2 regions of the Roseateles sp. P5_D6 genome follow, and region 1 is predicted to be linked to the other one. Evidence: predicted binding sites of a transcription regulator. Region 1 holds the regulator's gene; the other holds the start of a gene.
What was found. The regulator HrcA, encoded in region 1, represses chaperone genes, less so after heat shock. The targets are predictions, from matches to a motif close to TTAGCACTCNNNNNNNNNGAGTGCTAA.
Positions count from the first base shown of each region.

Region 2: the regulator HrcA is predicted to act here: its motif matches at 4,959-4,985, upstream of ACXJKM_RS03475 (co-chaperone GroES).

Region 1 covers NZ_JBFUMK010000005.1:213,934-221,572, reverse strand. Annotated here, with positions in the region: gene rapZ (RNase adapter RapZ) at 1-581, opposite strand, end outside; gene recN (DNA repair protein RecN) at 578-2,272, opposite strand; gene ACXJKM_RS08700 (NAD kinase) at 2,273-3,139, opposite strand; gene hrcA (heat-inducible transcriptional repressor HrcA) at 3,207-4,214, shown strand; tRNA gene ACXJKM_RS08690 (tRNA-Ile) at 4,250-4,326, shown strand; gene ACXJKM_RS08685 (NACHT domain-containing protein) at 4,517-7,579, shown strand.
Region 2 covers NZ_JBFUMK010000002.1:305,032-312,670, forward strand. Annotated here, with positions in the region: gene ACXJKM_RS03445 (amino acid ABC transporter ATP-binding protein) at 1-459, opposite strand, end outside; gene ACXJKM_RS03450 (amino acid ABC transporter permease) at 477-1,142, opposite strand; gene ACXJKM_RS03455 (amino acid ABC transporter permease) at 1,142-1,885, opposite strand; gene ACXJKM_RS03460 (amino acid ABC transporter substrate-binding protein) at 1,966-2,853, opposite strand; gene ACXJKM_RS03465 (LysR substrate-binding domain-containing protein) at 2,962-3,879, opposite strand; gene ACXJKM_RS03470 (PEP-CTERM sorting domain-containing protein) at 4,099-4,770, shown strand; gene ACXJKM_RS03475 (co-chaperone GroES) at 5,082-5,372, shown strand; gene groL (chaperonin GroEL) at 5,472-7,121, shown strand; gene ACXJKM_RS03485 (MipA/OmpV family protein) at 7,236-7,639, opposite strand, start outside.

The sequences.
Region 1 (7,639 bases):
TGCTTGAAGGCGAAGCTCTCGAAAACCAGGGTGAGCTTGGCGCCGACGTGCGGGCCGACCAGATCACCCAGCCAGGCACGCAACTGCGCCGGGCGCAGCTGGCTGGTATCGATGACGGTGGACTCGGCCTTGAGCCCGCCGAGCAGTTCGCGCTCCAGCTTGATGGCGTCCAGCAACAGGCGGTGGCTGTCATCGGCCGCGCCTTCCAGCGCGCCGAAGCCGGTGTCGCGGTCCTCGCGCAGCGGGTGAGGCCGGCGTGTCTCGGAGAAGCGCCGCATCAGCGCCTCGTTGTTGGCGTCCAGGAAGATGGAGCGCACCGGCACGCCGGTGGCTCGCAGGTCCTTGAGCAGCGGCAGCATCAGCGGCAGCGAACTCGCCGAGCGCACGTCCACCGCGATGGCGACACGGCGTTCACCGCGTTGCTGCTCCAGGCGTAGGAAGTCCAGCAGCAGCTCCGCGGGCAGGTTGTCCACGCAGAAATAGCCGGCGTCTTCCAGGGCATGCATGGCCACCGACTTGCCGCCGCCGGACATGCCGGTCAGCAGCACGACGTCGCCGTGCAGATCCGTGTCCATGCTCATGACCGGGCCTTGCGCGGCTTGATCGCCGTGGACGCGTCCAGCATCTCCTGCGCATGCGCCAGGCTGGTCGACGACAGGCGCTCGCCGCCCAGCATGCGGGCGATCTCGGCCACGCGGGCTTCGCCGGCCACGGGGCTGACGGAGCTGACGGTGCTCGTGCCTTGCAAGGCCTTGGCGACGACGAGATGCCGGTCTGCGCACGCGGCCACCTGGGGCAGGTGGGTGACGGCCAGCACCTGGCGCAGGCCGGTTGCCGAATGGCCGAGCTGCTTCATCAGCCGGCCCACGGTCTCGGCGACGGCGCCACCGATGCCGACGTCGATTTCGTCAAAGATCAGCGTGCCGGGCGCGTTGTCGGTTGCAGCCTGGCTGGCCGTCACCGCAATGGCCAGCGCGATGCGCGACAGCTCGCCGCCCGAGGCCACCTTGGCGAGCGGCCGCGGCGTGCTGCCGGCATGGCCGGCGACCAGGAATTCGGCGGATTCGACGCCAAAGCTCTGCGGGCCGTCGGTAGGGTTCAAGGCGATGTCGAACTGGCCGCCCGCCATGCCGAGCTGCTGCATCGCCGCCGTGACGGCGGACGCCAGCTGGGGCGCCGCCTTCTTGCGGGCGCGGCTGGCGGCCTGGGCCTCGGCGTCGAAGGCCTGGCGCGCGGCGGCGAGGGCCGCCTCGAGGAGCGTGGGGTCGCTGGCGGCGTCAAGCTGGGCCAGCTCGGTGCGCCATTGCGCGAGCAGGGCCGGCAGCTCGTGAGGCTGGCGGCGGTAGCGGCGCGCCAGCGTCATCCAGGCCGACACGCGCTCGTCCAGCTCAGCCAGGCGGTTCGGGTCGAGATCGGCCTTGTGCAGATAGGCCGACAGCGTGTGGCTGGCGTCCTGCAGCTGGGCCTGCACGTCGCGCAGGGCCTGCACAGCGGGCAGCAGGCGGGCGTCGTGGTCGAGCACGCGTTCGAGCTGGTCCAGCGCGCCGCCGGCGAGGGACTGGGCGCTGGGCTCGGCCTCGTCCAGCGCATCCAGGGCCGACTTGGCTGCGTCGATGAGGGACTGGCCATGCGACAGGCGCCCGTGTTCGGCGTTCAGCTCCTCCCACTCGTCCTCGGCGGGCGCCAGGCCGTCCAGCTCGCCGATCTGCCAGGCCAGTCGCTCGCGTTCGCGCAGCGCGTCGGCCTGCTGGCCCTGGGCCTTTTGCATCGCCTCGGCGGCTTGCTTCCACGCGGCGTGGGCACGGCCCAGCGGCGCCGTGTCCAGCCCCGCAAAGCCATCCAGCAGCTCGCGCACGGCGGCGGGGCGGGTCAGGCCCTGCCAGGCGTGCTGGCCGTGGATGTCGAGCAGGTGATCGGCCAGCTCGCGCAGCTGGGTCAGCGTGGCGGCGCCGCCGTTGATCCAGGCGCGGCTTTTTCCCGCGGCGTCGATGACGCGGCGCAGCAGCAGCGTGTCGTCGCAGTCGAAGCCGGCCTCGTCCAGCCAGGCGCGCAGATGCGCCGGCGTGTCGAACTCGGCGCAGATCTCGGCCTTGGCCGCGCCCTCGCGCACCACGCCAGCGTCACCGCGGCCGCCCAGGGCCAGCTGCAGCGCGTCGATGAGGATGGACTTGCCAGCGCCGGTCTCGCCGGTCAGCACGGCAAAGCCGGGCTCGAAGTCGAGCTCCAGCGCGGGAACGATGACGAAATCCTTGAGACTCAGGTGCCGCAGCATCTAGACGTACCAACGTAACTTGCGACGGAGCGTCGCGTAATAACTCCAGCCCTTGGGGTGCAGAAAGCGCACTTGGTGCTGGCTGCGCCGCACGGTGATGGTGTCGCCGTGCAGCAGGCTCGCGAGGCTTTGCATGTCGAAATTCACCGAGGCATCGCGGCCGGCGACGATCTCCAGGCGCACCTCGCCCAGGTCAGGCAGCACGATGGGCCGGTTGGACAGGGTGTGGGGCGCGATGGGCACGATCAGCCAGCCGGCGATGCCGGGGTGCAGGATGGGCCCGCCGGCCGACAGCGCATAGGCCGTGGAACCGGTAGGCGAGGCCACGATGAGGCCGTCGGCGCGCATGTTGGCGACGAACTGTTCGCCGACCTCGATTTTCAGCTCCACCATGCCGGAGCTGCCGCCGCGGCTCACGACCACGTCATTGAGTGCCAGGCCGGAGAAGATGGATTCGCCGTCGCGCCAGACCGCGCCTTCCAGCATCGCCCGCGGCTCGACTTCGTAGTCGCCTGCCAGTACTGGCGCCAATGACTCGCGCCAGCGTTCGATGGGAATGTCCGTGATGAAGCCCAGCCGCCCCTGGTTGATGCCCACCAGCGGAATGCCGTGGCGGGCCATGTCCCGTGCGAAGCCGAGCATCGTGCCGTCACCGCCGATGACCACCGCCAAGTCGCATTGCCGGCCCAGCTCGTCGTTGGACAGCGCTTCATAGCCCGTCAGGCCGGTGTTGAGCGCGGTGTCCGCTTCCAGCGAGACATCCAAGCCCTGGCTGCACAAAAATTGGGCAATCTCCTCCAGCACCGGCCCGATGCCAGGCGCTTGATGCTTGCCCACGATGGCGACATGTCTGAAGCGCTCGGCCATGCGGCAAATTACACCACAGGGGGTTTGCACATCCCGGGCAGAACAGCGCTGTCCATAGAATGCGGGCATGCTCGACGAGCGCTCCAAATCCCTGCTGAAAACCCTGGTCGAACGCTATATCGCGGACGGGCAGCCGGTCGGCTCGCGCACGCTGTCCAAAGCCTCGGGCCTGGAACTCAGCCCGGCGACCATCCGCAATGTGATGGCCGACCTCGAAGAACTCGGCCTCATCGCCAGCCCCCACACCAGCGCCGGACGTATCCCCACGGCGCGCGGCTACCGCCTCTTTGTCGACACCATGCTGACGGCCCAGCCCGGCCTCATTGGCGTGGATGCCGCCCGGCTGCAGCCCGACCAGCCCCAGCGCGTCATCGCCAGCGCGGCGCTGATGCTGTCCAACCTGTCGAGCTTTGTGGGTGTGGTCACGTCGCCGAAGAAGGCCAGCGTCTTCCACCACATCGAGTTCCTGCGCCTGGGCGAGCGCCGCGTGCTCGTCATCCTCGTCGCACCCGATGGCGACGTGCAGAACCGCGTCATCTTCACCGCACAAGACCTCAGCCAGTCCGAGCTCGCCGAAGCCAGCAACCGCCTGAATGCCAACTATGCCGGCCTCACGCTCGAAGCCGTGCGCGAACGCCTGCGTCATGAGGTGGACGAGTTGCGCGGCGAGATCGCCGGGCTGATGAGCGCGGCCGTGCAGGTCGGCACCGAGGCCATGGTGCAGGAGCAGGAGCAGGTCGTCGTCTCCGGCGAGCGCAACCTGCTGGCCGTGCAGGACTTCAGCCACGACATGGGCAGCCTGCGCCGCCTCTTCGATCTCTTCGAGCAGAAGACGCAACTGATGCGCCTGCTGGACACCTCCAGCCGCGCCGAGGGCGTSCGSATYTACATCGGCGGCGAAAGCCAGGTCGTGCCCTACGAGGAACTGTCCATCGTCAGCGCGCCCTACGAGGTCGACGGCCAGGTGGTGGGCACGCTCGGCGTCATCGGCCCGACGCGCATGGCCTACGACCGCATGATCCAGATCGTAGACATCACGTCGCGGATGGTGGGGCAGGCGCTCAGTCAGCGGTGAGCCGTCCCTGACTAGAATCCGCGCCTCCTCCCCGGGGGCCGTTAGCTCAGTTGGTCAGAGCAGAGGACTCATAATCCTTTGGTCGTTGGTTCAAGTCCAACACGGCCTACCAATAAAATCAAGCGCTTGCGACCGACTTTGCTCAAGTCGTGATTCATGGCGCAGCTCCATGTAGCCGGCATGTAGCCACTTTGGACTCCGTCAATCAAGAGGTGACTTGCAGACATGTCCTTTTGCGCCGCGTATACGCCCTAATGCCGCCTTCAAAGGGCGTCGATACGATCGACGCTACGGAGGTGGCCATGGCTGAAAAAAAAGAAACGTCGGCAACAGCATTTGATGTGGCGCTCAAGGTATTTGATACCTTATGGAATTGGGCCGGAGCAACAGATACGTGGCGATGGCTAATGATGGGTGCCACCGCAATAATATGCGTCGCTATTGCGATATATGTCGCAACTAAGGCGCTAACAAAGTTTGCGGAAGCGCTTTCGAAGCTACTTGAGGTCTACAAATCCAGCGGTCTGCCTCTGTTCCTTAACCCTGAGGACAAGGTGCGAGTGCGCCGGCGTAAGCAGTTCTGCGCCGTGCTTGAAGCCGATCTTGCGTATATTGCGAAAGCAGAAAGTTGGAACGATCAATACTTCACTGATCTAGAGGCTGAGGTGGAAACGGAAGGTGGATATTATATTTCTCCGTTCCATAGAATGATCAGCAAAAGATCTCAAGGATTGAGGAAGGAAACGTCGCTAATCAAGGCCATTTCGAGTAGCAGTGAACGTGCTATTCAATTAACCGGTGAGCCAGGTGCTGGTAAAAGCGTTGCATTAAGGCATCTCGCGGCTGAACTTGCGGCGCGAGGCAAGCGGTCAAATGACAAGAAGGCAATCGTTCCGCTTTATGTGAATCTGCGAGAGCTTGAATTTCAAGAAGGTCAAAGAATTGATGCGAATGCGATTCGGGACTTCGTGCTTGATAATGTTCGGCGCGGCGATTCTGACACTTCTGACTTTGTTAGAAAAAACTGGGACGACTATCGCGAGCGCGGTATTTGGTACTTTCTTTTCGATTCCTTCGACGAAATCCCCGCGGTCTTGCACGCAAAAAGTGGGGATCCGACAACTAAGGCGTTCTCTGAAGCAATTCGCCAGTTTCTTGATGGAATGGGCGATTGCAAAGGCATTCTTGCCTCGAGAGAATTTAAGGGGCCGGAAGCTCTGCCCTGGAAAAAGTTCAGAATACTTAGTTTGAATTGGGAAAAGCAGGAGGAGTTGGTCGCGAACGCTTTCCTAACATCAGAACAAGCTACGATGGTTCTGCACCATCTGACGAGCACATCAGTTGCGCTTACGCGCACGCCGCTCTTCCTAACATTGCTTTGTAGATACGTTAAGGAGGAAAACAAGGCTCCGAGCAACGACTTTCAGTTGTTGGCTTTACATATTCAACGACTGGCAGGGAAGGATCGCCAGTATCTATCAAAGCAATATGGGTTGACGCCAGCCCAATTGTTGCAGGGATCTCAGCGCGTAGCTCGACTCTTTGCTGAAGAACCGACCATAGGTTTATCTCCAACCGTGGACCAGGTGGCAGCTTACCTGCCCGCCGAGCAAGTTCCAGGAAGGGATATATCAAAGTTCGTTTCCGCAATGGTGGACTTTAAGATTGCGAGAGCCGATGTGCCAAATGCGACCCCTGGGGATCGGCGATTTGCGTTTTCTCACAGAAGATATCAAGAGGCGTTGTTTGTTCAATATCTTGTGGAAAACCCGAGCCTGATACAGGGGCGTGATCTGCTTGTCGATTCAAGATGGCGGGAATATTCCGTAACATTGCTGGAAACCCAAGAGGTAGGCGTGTTGGAGGGCATGTTCGCAGCAGCTCTTGACTTGCTTCGAGCAGCGAACGCTTTGGACTCGGAAAATCAGGCGCTGCCTCCAGCTAGTGATTCTGGCGCTTATTTCACGTGGGGCACCGAAACAACTGCGCTTCTCAAACTGTTGCATGACGGCTTGGCTCGACGTGCGGATATTATTCCAGATGAGTTGATTGAAGCGGTTGAAACTTTCCTCTCCAGAAGATGGGATCGAGGAGATTCCATCGATCGCATCAACATTCTTGCACTTGGCGGCTTGCTGCCTTCCGATTTGCTTTCCCGCTATCTGAGCGAATCTTTTAAATCTGGAACGAGACGCGCCCAGAGTCAAGCCTTTGCACAAGTGACATTGCTCCGTGGGTCCATAAATCGAATTGTGCGTGACGCAGTTCTACAGCGGCTTGCGGACGGTGTGGTTAGTGCAAAGGGGCGAGCGGACATATTTCGGCTCGAAGCTCTCGCCGCACGCCTGCCCTTCGAACTGGGCGCGGAGCATGTTTTTCGGCGTAGCTTGGTACTTTGGAAGTTTTCATGTGCTTTCAAATGGCTTGTTGAGATATTTATATTTCCGTTGAGATCATTGCTTTGGTTGAAATATAGATTGCGGCCGTCCATCCGCCTCAAGGGTGCACCCGACGTTGGGTTGACGATATTTATTGTTGGATTTTGCTTGTACATATCTGCGGCATTCGCGCTTGAGTCGCTTCTTGGCGGCGGCTCTTCCCAGTTGGATCGCGTTTCAATGTCAAATTGGGACCTGAGCTTATTTCGCGACTGGGCTTTAAACAGCTCTACTGCAAATAAAGTAACGGTATTGCTGATATTGATGCTGTGTGTGCTCTATTTGATGATCCCGGCCGTATATTCGCTTCGTGCTGAGCCACAGAGAATACGGCTTTCATTCATCCGGAAACTGCTTAACGCTCAAATGATGACAGAGGTCATCGTGGGCCTTATTCTTTTGGCTATCGTCGGCGGTGTTTTGTGGGGTGTTGGGGTGGGCGTCAAATACCTGATGGCGTTGTTGTTCGGCGTGAGCATCGGGCGACATGCTATTTTGGTTGGAGGAATGATTGGTTTTGCGCTGTCAGCGTTTTTTGTAATCATTGATAGAGAGCGTGACCGCCGCAAGGAAAGGCAGGCGGGAGATTCTTTTGCGGTAATGCTGGACAAGAATGGTGGCGACGAGTATTTGACATGGTTAGCGTGCCCAAAAGCTGCTTGGTTAGCTAGATGGATTATTCTGTCTACGGGATACAGCAGGGCCAAAGAACTCGGAGTGGACAAGATGGCCGTTAAGGTTGCAGAGCTTCGGTCGCTATCAGCCATTCTCCAGCGGGAAATTAGATCTCCTAGTGACCGTTTAACTGGCGCCGTCGATTCCAGAATCACTCGTGGCGAAGCGCTGGCGGTGCTCAATTTGATAGAGTGGGATTACGGAGAATTGGCGGGGCAACTCCATGTCGCAATATCCGAGACTTCCATCTGACGGTGCCGCGTAACCGACGCGGGACAGATCTGAGGTCGTACAGTTATTGACACGAGTCCG
Region 2 (7,639 bases), on a different contig from region 1:
CATCGACAGCGCCCGCGCGATGGCCACGCGCTGCTGCTGGCCGCCGGAAAGCTGGCCGGGAAACTTGTCCTTGTGGGCGCTCAGGCCGACGCGGTCCAGCATCTTCAGGCCGCGGGTCTTGGCGTCGGCCGCCGAGCGGCCCAGCACCTTGATCTGCGCGATGGTCAGGTTCTCGGTCACCGACAAATGGGGAAACAGCTCGAAATGCTGGAACACCATGCCGACGCGCGAGCGCAGCTTGGGCAGGTTGGTCTTGGGGTCGGCGATGGAGATGCCGTCGACGACGATGTCGCCCTTCTGGAAGGGCTCCAGCGCGTTGACGGTCTTGATCAGCGTCGACTTGCCCGAGCCGGACGGCCCGCAGACGACGACAACCTCGCCCTTCTGGATGGTCGTGGTGCATTCGGTCAGCACCTGGAAGCTGCCGTACCACTTGGAGATGTTCTTGATATCGATCATGGCGGACTCGATTCGACTCAACGGATGATGGCGATCTTCTTCTGCAGCTCCCGCACGAGGCGGGACAGGCCGAAGCAGATGACGAAGTAGACGACCGCAGCCGCCAGATAGGTCTCGACGGGGCGGTTGAAGTTCTTGCCGGCCACTTCGAAGCCCTTGAGCAGGTCGTACTCGCCAACGGCATAGACCAGCGAGGTGTCCTGGAACAGGATGATGGTCTGGGTCAGCAGCACCGGCAGCATGTTGCGGAAGGCCTGGGGCAGCACCACGTAACGCATGCTTTGGCCGTAGGTCATGCCCACGGCATACCCGGCGTTGACCTGGCCGCGCGACACCGACTGGATGCCGGCACGCATGATCTCCGAGTAGTAAGTGGCCTCGAACAGCGTGAAGGTGATGAAGGCCGACATCTGCCCGCCCAGCGGCCCGACGAGCTTGGGGATCAGCAGGAAGAACCACAGGATCACCATCACCAGCGGGATGGAGCGCAGCGTGTCGACGTAAAACGCCGCCGGCACCGACAGCCACGGCTTGCTGGACAGCCGCATCATCGCCAGCAGCGTGCCCAGGATGATGCCGCCGATCATGGCCACCAGCGTCAGCTGGATGGAGAACCAGAAGCCCTTGGCGACGAAGCTCTGGACGACCGCCCAGTTCACGAAGGAATAGTCGAGATTCAGCATCACTTGCCTCCCGACTGGCCGGGGATGCGCACGCGCGCCTCAATGAACTTGGCGATGCGGTTGATGGCGAAGGCCGAGACGAAATACAGCGCGGTGACAGGGATGTAGATCTCCTCGAAATGAGACGTCTCTTCGGAGGCCTGCTGCGCGAACTGCGCCAGCTCGGGGATGCTGACCGCGAAGGCGACCGCCGAGTTCTTGACGATGTTCATGCTCTCGCTCGTCAGCGGCGGAATGACGATGCGGAACGCCATCGGCAGCAGCACGTGGCGGTAGGTCTGGGGAAGCGTCAGGCCCATGGCCAGGCCCGCGTAGCGCTGGCCGGTGGGCAGGGTCTTGATGCCGGCCTTGACCTGCTCGCCGATGCGCGCGCTGGTGAAGAAACCCAAGGCGAAGACGACCAGCACGGAGGACGGCACGGCCTCACGCAGCACCGGGAACAGCGACGGCAGCACGTGGTACCAGAGAAAGACCTGCACCAGCAGCGGGATGTTGCGGAAGAGCTCGGTCCACGCCTCGCCGAAGCGCGCCAGCCACTTGTTCGGCGCGGTGCGAGCAATGCCGATCAGCGAACCGACCACCAGCGCCAGCACGAGGGCCAGCAGCGAGACGCTCAGCGTCCAGCCCCAGGCGTTCAGCATCCATTGCAGATAAGTCTGCTCCTTGCCGCCCGGGCCGAAGCAGCCAGCAACGGCCTCCCCGGTGGCGGTGTCATTGCAGTAGAACTGCCAGTCCCAACTCATGGCCCTCTCCTCAAGCCTCTTAGCTAAAGCAAAGCGGGTGCCAGGCACCCGCTTTGCGGTGGTTCAGGTCGATGCGCGAATCACTTCTTCGCGTAGTCTTCCATCGGCTTGTCGTTGGGGTTGGCCCAGGCGTCCTTGGTCGCAGTGGACACCGGCAGGCCAATCTTCGTGTTGGTCGGCGGGATGGGCTGCAGGAACCACTTGTCGTAGATCTTGGCCATCTCGCCGGACTTCATCATGGCCTTGATGCTGTTGTCGACCGCGGTCTTGAAGCCCGGGTCGTCCTTGCGCATCATGATGGCGATGGGTTCGACGGACAGCACCTCGCCGACGATCTTGAAGTCGGCCGGGTTCTTGGACGTGGCGATGTTCTTGGCCAGGATGGAGCCGTCCATGACGAAAGCGTCGGCGCGGCCGGAGTCCAGCAGCAGGAAGCTGTCGGCGTGGTCCTTGCCGAATACTTCCTTGAAGTCCACGCCGTTGGCGCGCTCGTGCTTGCGCAGCGTCTGCACGGACGTGGTGCCGGTCGTCGTTGCGACGGTCTTGCCGTTGAGCTGGCCGATGCCGGTGATGCCGGAGTTGGCCTTCACGGCGATGCGCACTTCCTCGACATAGGTTGTCACGGCGAAGGCGACGTCCTTCTGACGGGTGGCGTTGTTTGTCGTGGAGCCGCACTCCAGGTCGACGGTGCCGTTGACGGTCAGCGGGATGCGGTTGGCCGATGTGACCGGTTGGTACTTGACTTCGATCTTGCTGCCCAGCTGCTTGCGCAGGTCGGCAACGACGTGCTCGCAGACATCGATGTGGTAGCCGACGTATTTGCCATCACCGATGGTGTAGGACAGGCCCGACGACTCGCGCACACCCATCGTGATCGCGCCGCTGTCCTTGATCTTCTTCAGCGTGTCTTCGGCATGCACGGCCGAAACGCCGGCGAACAGGGCTGCGACGAGCAGAACTTTCTTCATGGAGACTCCAACAACAGGAAGTGGATATCGATAACAGCCGCGAGCAGACCACGCCGCACGCTCAGCCCGAATACGGGTTTACACGATGCATGCGCAAGCTGGATGAGGTCATGCCGCGGACGATAAATAGTCCCACAAAGCCAAGGAGGCTGGTTTGAGCCGGCGCGAAAGCTCGGGCTTTTCGCGATAGATGCGCAGCTCCATGCTGACGCTGAAGGTGCCCGGCGCAGCGGCGGGCACGAGGCGGCCACTGGCGATCTCCTTTTGCACCGAGCTGGCGGGCAGGAAGGCGAATCCGTGACCTTCCAGCGCCATCGCTTTCAGGCCTTCGGCCATGTCGGTCTCGTAGATGGCGTCCAGGTTCAGCGCGCAGTCCGCCTCCTTGACGATAAGCTCGACCAGGCGGCCGAGATAGGCGCCGGCCGCGTAGCTCAGGAAGGGAATCTTCTGGCCCGGCCGTCCGGGCAGCCGGAACATCGGCTCGCCCTGACTGTCGGCCCTGGCATACGGCGACAAGGTCTCGTGGCCCAGCGACACCATCTGGTAGCGCTCCGGGTCCAGCTGCAGCGGCTGGCTGGCGTGGTGATAGACCAGCAGCAGATCGCAATTGCCTTCGCTGAGCTGCAGCATCGCGTCATGCACATTGGCCGCGTTGAGCCGGCACTTGATGGCGCCGAAGCCGCGTCTCAACCCCATCAGCCAATGCGGGAAGAAGGAGAAGGCCAGCGAGTGCGGCACGGCGAACTCGATCATGTCCTGGTCGGCCGCCTGATGGCTGCGCAGCATATTGCGCGTCGCCTGCAGATTGCCCAGCAGCTCGACGGCCTGGGCCAGCAAGGTTGCGCCAGCGGCCGTCAGCCGGGTCGGATAGGAGGATCGATCCACCAGGTCGACGCCGGCCCAGGCCTCCAAGGCCTGAATGCGGCGCGAGAATGCCGGCTGGGTCACGTGGCGCAGCTGGGCGGAGCGGGAAAAGCTGCGCGTCTCGGCCAGGCTGACGAAGTCTTCAAGCCATTTGGTTTCCACCCGAGGCAGTGTAGCCAAGGCCTTCTGCCAGCCGCGCGATCTAGCGAGTCATCTCGGCAACTCATATATGCGCGCGCAGTACCTCTTCACCCCCCTAAGCGCGGCCCCTAGGTGCTGGACTCCCCCTCAACTGAAGGGGCACAACGCGGCCCGGCGCGCAGGTGCTTGTTTACAGTCCGCCCAACAACCCAACTCGAACAAACCCGGACGGAGAACGCCATGCGCGCGACGAGCAAACTTCTGGCACTCGCCTTGACGGCCACCATGCAATCGGCAATGGCCGGTGCGGTCTTCTTGGACTTCGAGGACGTGCAGACCATGGAGCAACTGACCTCCCGCTACGCATCCAAGGGTGTCGTGGGAAGTGGCGCCGCCTGGGCGTCCACGTCTGAAGCCTGCAGTTATGGCCCGAATGGTGATGCCGGCGCCATCAGCTTTTCCCGCACCGGCAGCTGCGGCGCGCTCTTTCTCGCTCAGGACTGGACCAAGCCTGCGGTGGCAGGTATCCAGAGCCTGACGCTGGACCTCGCGGACGGCTTCGTCGACGCCCTGTCTTTCGTCTACTCGGGCAGCACCCTGGGCATCAATCTCTCGGTTCACGTCTACGACGCCAGTGGCAAGGAACTCGGCGGCGGCCTGAACGGTCTCACCGGCGCTGAATGCAACAGCTACGTGTTCTGCAACTGGTCCAACCAAATCACACTGACGTTCCAGGGCGTGGGCCGCACAGTGGTGTTCTCGGCGAACGACCAGGCTGTTCTGCTCGATGACCTCAGCTTCAAGACCGTCGACACGCAGCCTCCTGGCCGCCTGCCCGAGCCCGCCAGCATCGCTCTGACCCTGGGCGCCCTTGCGGGCCTGGGTTGGACACGCCGTCGCGTCGCTCGCTAAAGCAAGCGCCTCACGCCTCAAGAACGACCGCTACGGCGGTCGTTTTTCATTGGGGCCCACCCATGCGCGGTCGATGACTGCGGCAAACGGCTGCCCGGGTGGCGCAAAGGCGCGCTTCGCCGGTATATGGCAAGCCCCAGTTCCGCAAGGCTTGAATCGTCATCCGCCGTCCCTATAATGGCTTTCTGCTAGCACTCAACTCATTCGAGTGCTAACGAGTCGGGCCGACCGGTTTTCCGCTGGCGGCCCCGTTTTTTTCGGCGAGCCGCGATTGCCGCGGCCGCTCCGGTTCCAACTCTCAAGGAGATTCCATGAAGCTGCGCCCCCTGCACGATCGCGTGATCGTTCGCCGTCTGGAGCAAGAAACCAAGACCGCCTCGGGCATCGTCATCCCCGACAACGCCGCTGAGAAGCCTGATCAAGGTGAAGTCCTGGCCGTCGGCCCGGGCAAGCGCAATGACAAGGGTGAGTTCGTGGCCCTGAACGTCGTCGTCGGCGACCGCGTGCTGTTTGGCAAGTATTCCGGCCAGACCGTCAAGGTCGACGGTGACGAGCTGCTGGTCATGCGCGAGGAAGACCTCTTCGCCGTGGTTCAAAAGTGATGACACGGGGACAGCCCGTCACCCCGTGACGCGTGTCCTCGCTGATCGTGAGTCGAAATAAATCGACTCTGACCCCAATTTAAGTATTCGGAGAATCAAATGGCAGCAAAAGACGTGATCTTTGGCGGCGAGGCTCGTGCCCGCATGGTTGAAGGCGTGAACATCCTGGCCAACGCGGTCAAGGTGACCCTAGGCCCCAAGGGCCGCAATGTCGTGCTCGAGCGCTCGTTCGGCGCCCCGACCGTGACCAAGGACGGCGTGTCCGTGGCCAAGGAAATCGAGCTGAAGGACAAGCTGCAGAACATGGGCGCGCAGATGGTCAAGGAAGTCGCTTCCAAGACGTCTGACAACGCCGGTGACGGCACCACCACCGCGACTGTCCTGGCTCAAGCCATCGTTCGCGAAGGCATGAAGTACGTGGCCGCCGGCATGAACCCGATGGACCTGAAGCGCGGCATCGACAAGGCGGTCACCGCCCTGGTCGCCGAGCTGAAGAAGGCCTCCAAGGCCACCACCACCTCCAAGGAAATCGCGCAAGTCGGCACGATCTCCGCCAACAGCGACCATGAAGTGGGCCGCATCATTGCCGAAGCGATGGACAAGGTTGGCAAGGAAGGCGTCATCACCGTTGAAGACGGCAAGAGCCTGGACAGCGAACTCGACGTCGTCGAAGGCATGCAGTTCGACCGCGGCTACCTGTCGCCCTACTTCATCAACAACCCGGAAAAGCAAGCCGCGCTGTTGGACAACCCGTTCGTGCTGCTGTACGACAAGAAGATCAGCAACATCCGCGATCTGCTGCCGACGCTGGAGCAAGTCGCCAAGTCGGGCCGCCCGCTGCTGATCATCTCGGAAGACGTGGACGGCGAAGCCCTGGCCACGCTGGTGGTCAACACCATCCGCGGCATCCTGAAGGTCGTCGCCGTCAAGGCGCCTGGCTTCGGTGACCGCCGCAAGGCCATGCTGGAAGACATCGCCATCCTGACCGGCGGCAAGGTCATCGCCGAAGAAGTCGGCCTGACGCTCGAGAAGGTCACGCTGGCCGACCTGGGCCAGGCCAAGCGCGTTGAAGTGGGCAAGGAAAACACCACCATCATCGACGGCGCCGGCGCTGCCGCTGACATCGAAGCCCGCGTCAAGCAAGTGCGCATCCAGATCGAGGAAGCCACCAGCGACTACGACCGCGAGAAGCTGCAAGAGCGCGTGGCCAAGCTGGCCGGCGGTGTTGCCGTCATCAAGGTCGGTGCTGCCACCGAAGTCGAGATGAAGGAAAAGAAGGCCCGTGTCGAAGACGCGCTGCACGCCACGCGCGCAGCCGTTGAAGAAGGCATCGTGGCTGGTGGCGGCGTCGCGCTGCTGCGCGCCAAGCAAGCCGCTGGCGCCATCAAGGGCGACAACGCTGATCAAGACGCCGGCATCAAGCTGGTCCTGCGCGCCATCGAAGCACCGCTGCGCGAGATCGTCTACAACGCCGGTGGCGAAGCCTCCGTCGTCGTCAACGCCGTGCTGGCCGGTTCGGGCAACTACGGCTTCAACGCCGCCAACGACACCTATGGCGACATGATCGAAATGGGCATCCTGGACCCGACCAAGGTGACGCGCACTGCCCTGCAGAACGCCGCATCCGTCGCGTCGCTGATGCTGACGACCGAAGCCATGGTCGCCGAGTCCCCCAAGGACGAAGCAGCCGGTGGCGGCATGCCTGGTGGCATGGGCGGCATGGGTGGCATGGGCGGTATGGATATGTAAGACATTGCGGGACAGACCTGGCGGGCGTACTCGCCCGACAGCTCTGTCCCCAACTGATCAAGCATTCAGGAAGGGGCTGCGCGAGCAGCCCCTTTTCTTTTGTGCCTGAGGTTCTCAGTCGCTCGCTCGGGCGGTCGAGCGGGCGAATGTGTAGGTCAGCCCGATGCCGACGCTGGCGCCCGTGGTCTGGCGTACAAGCGGACTGTCGCGATTGGCGGCCCCAGCCACGCTGTCGACACGTCCGATGGCAAACAGACGCACATCCGGCGTCAGCTGGTGCGACACCCCGCCCTTGAGCCGCCAGGCAATCAAGCCGGCGCGAGCCGCATAGGCCGGCCGATCCGCCAGCGCCTCGTTCGGCGCGACGGTGTAATAGGTCGCCCCGAGGCGACGGTCGCCGAACAGCACTCCCGCACTGACGCCATAACTCCAGCCCGCCCTGGCGCGGTGCTCCAGAGCCAGCTCCGGCTCCAGGCTCATGCCGCGATGCCGGCGCAGGTCGCTCGCCTCGAACACGC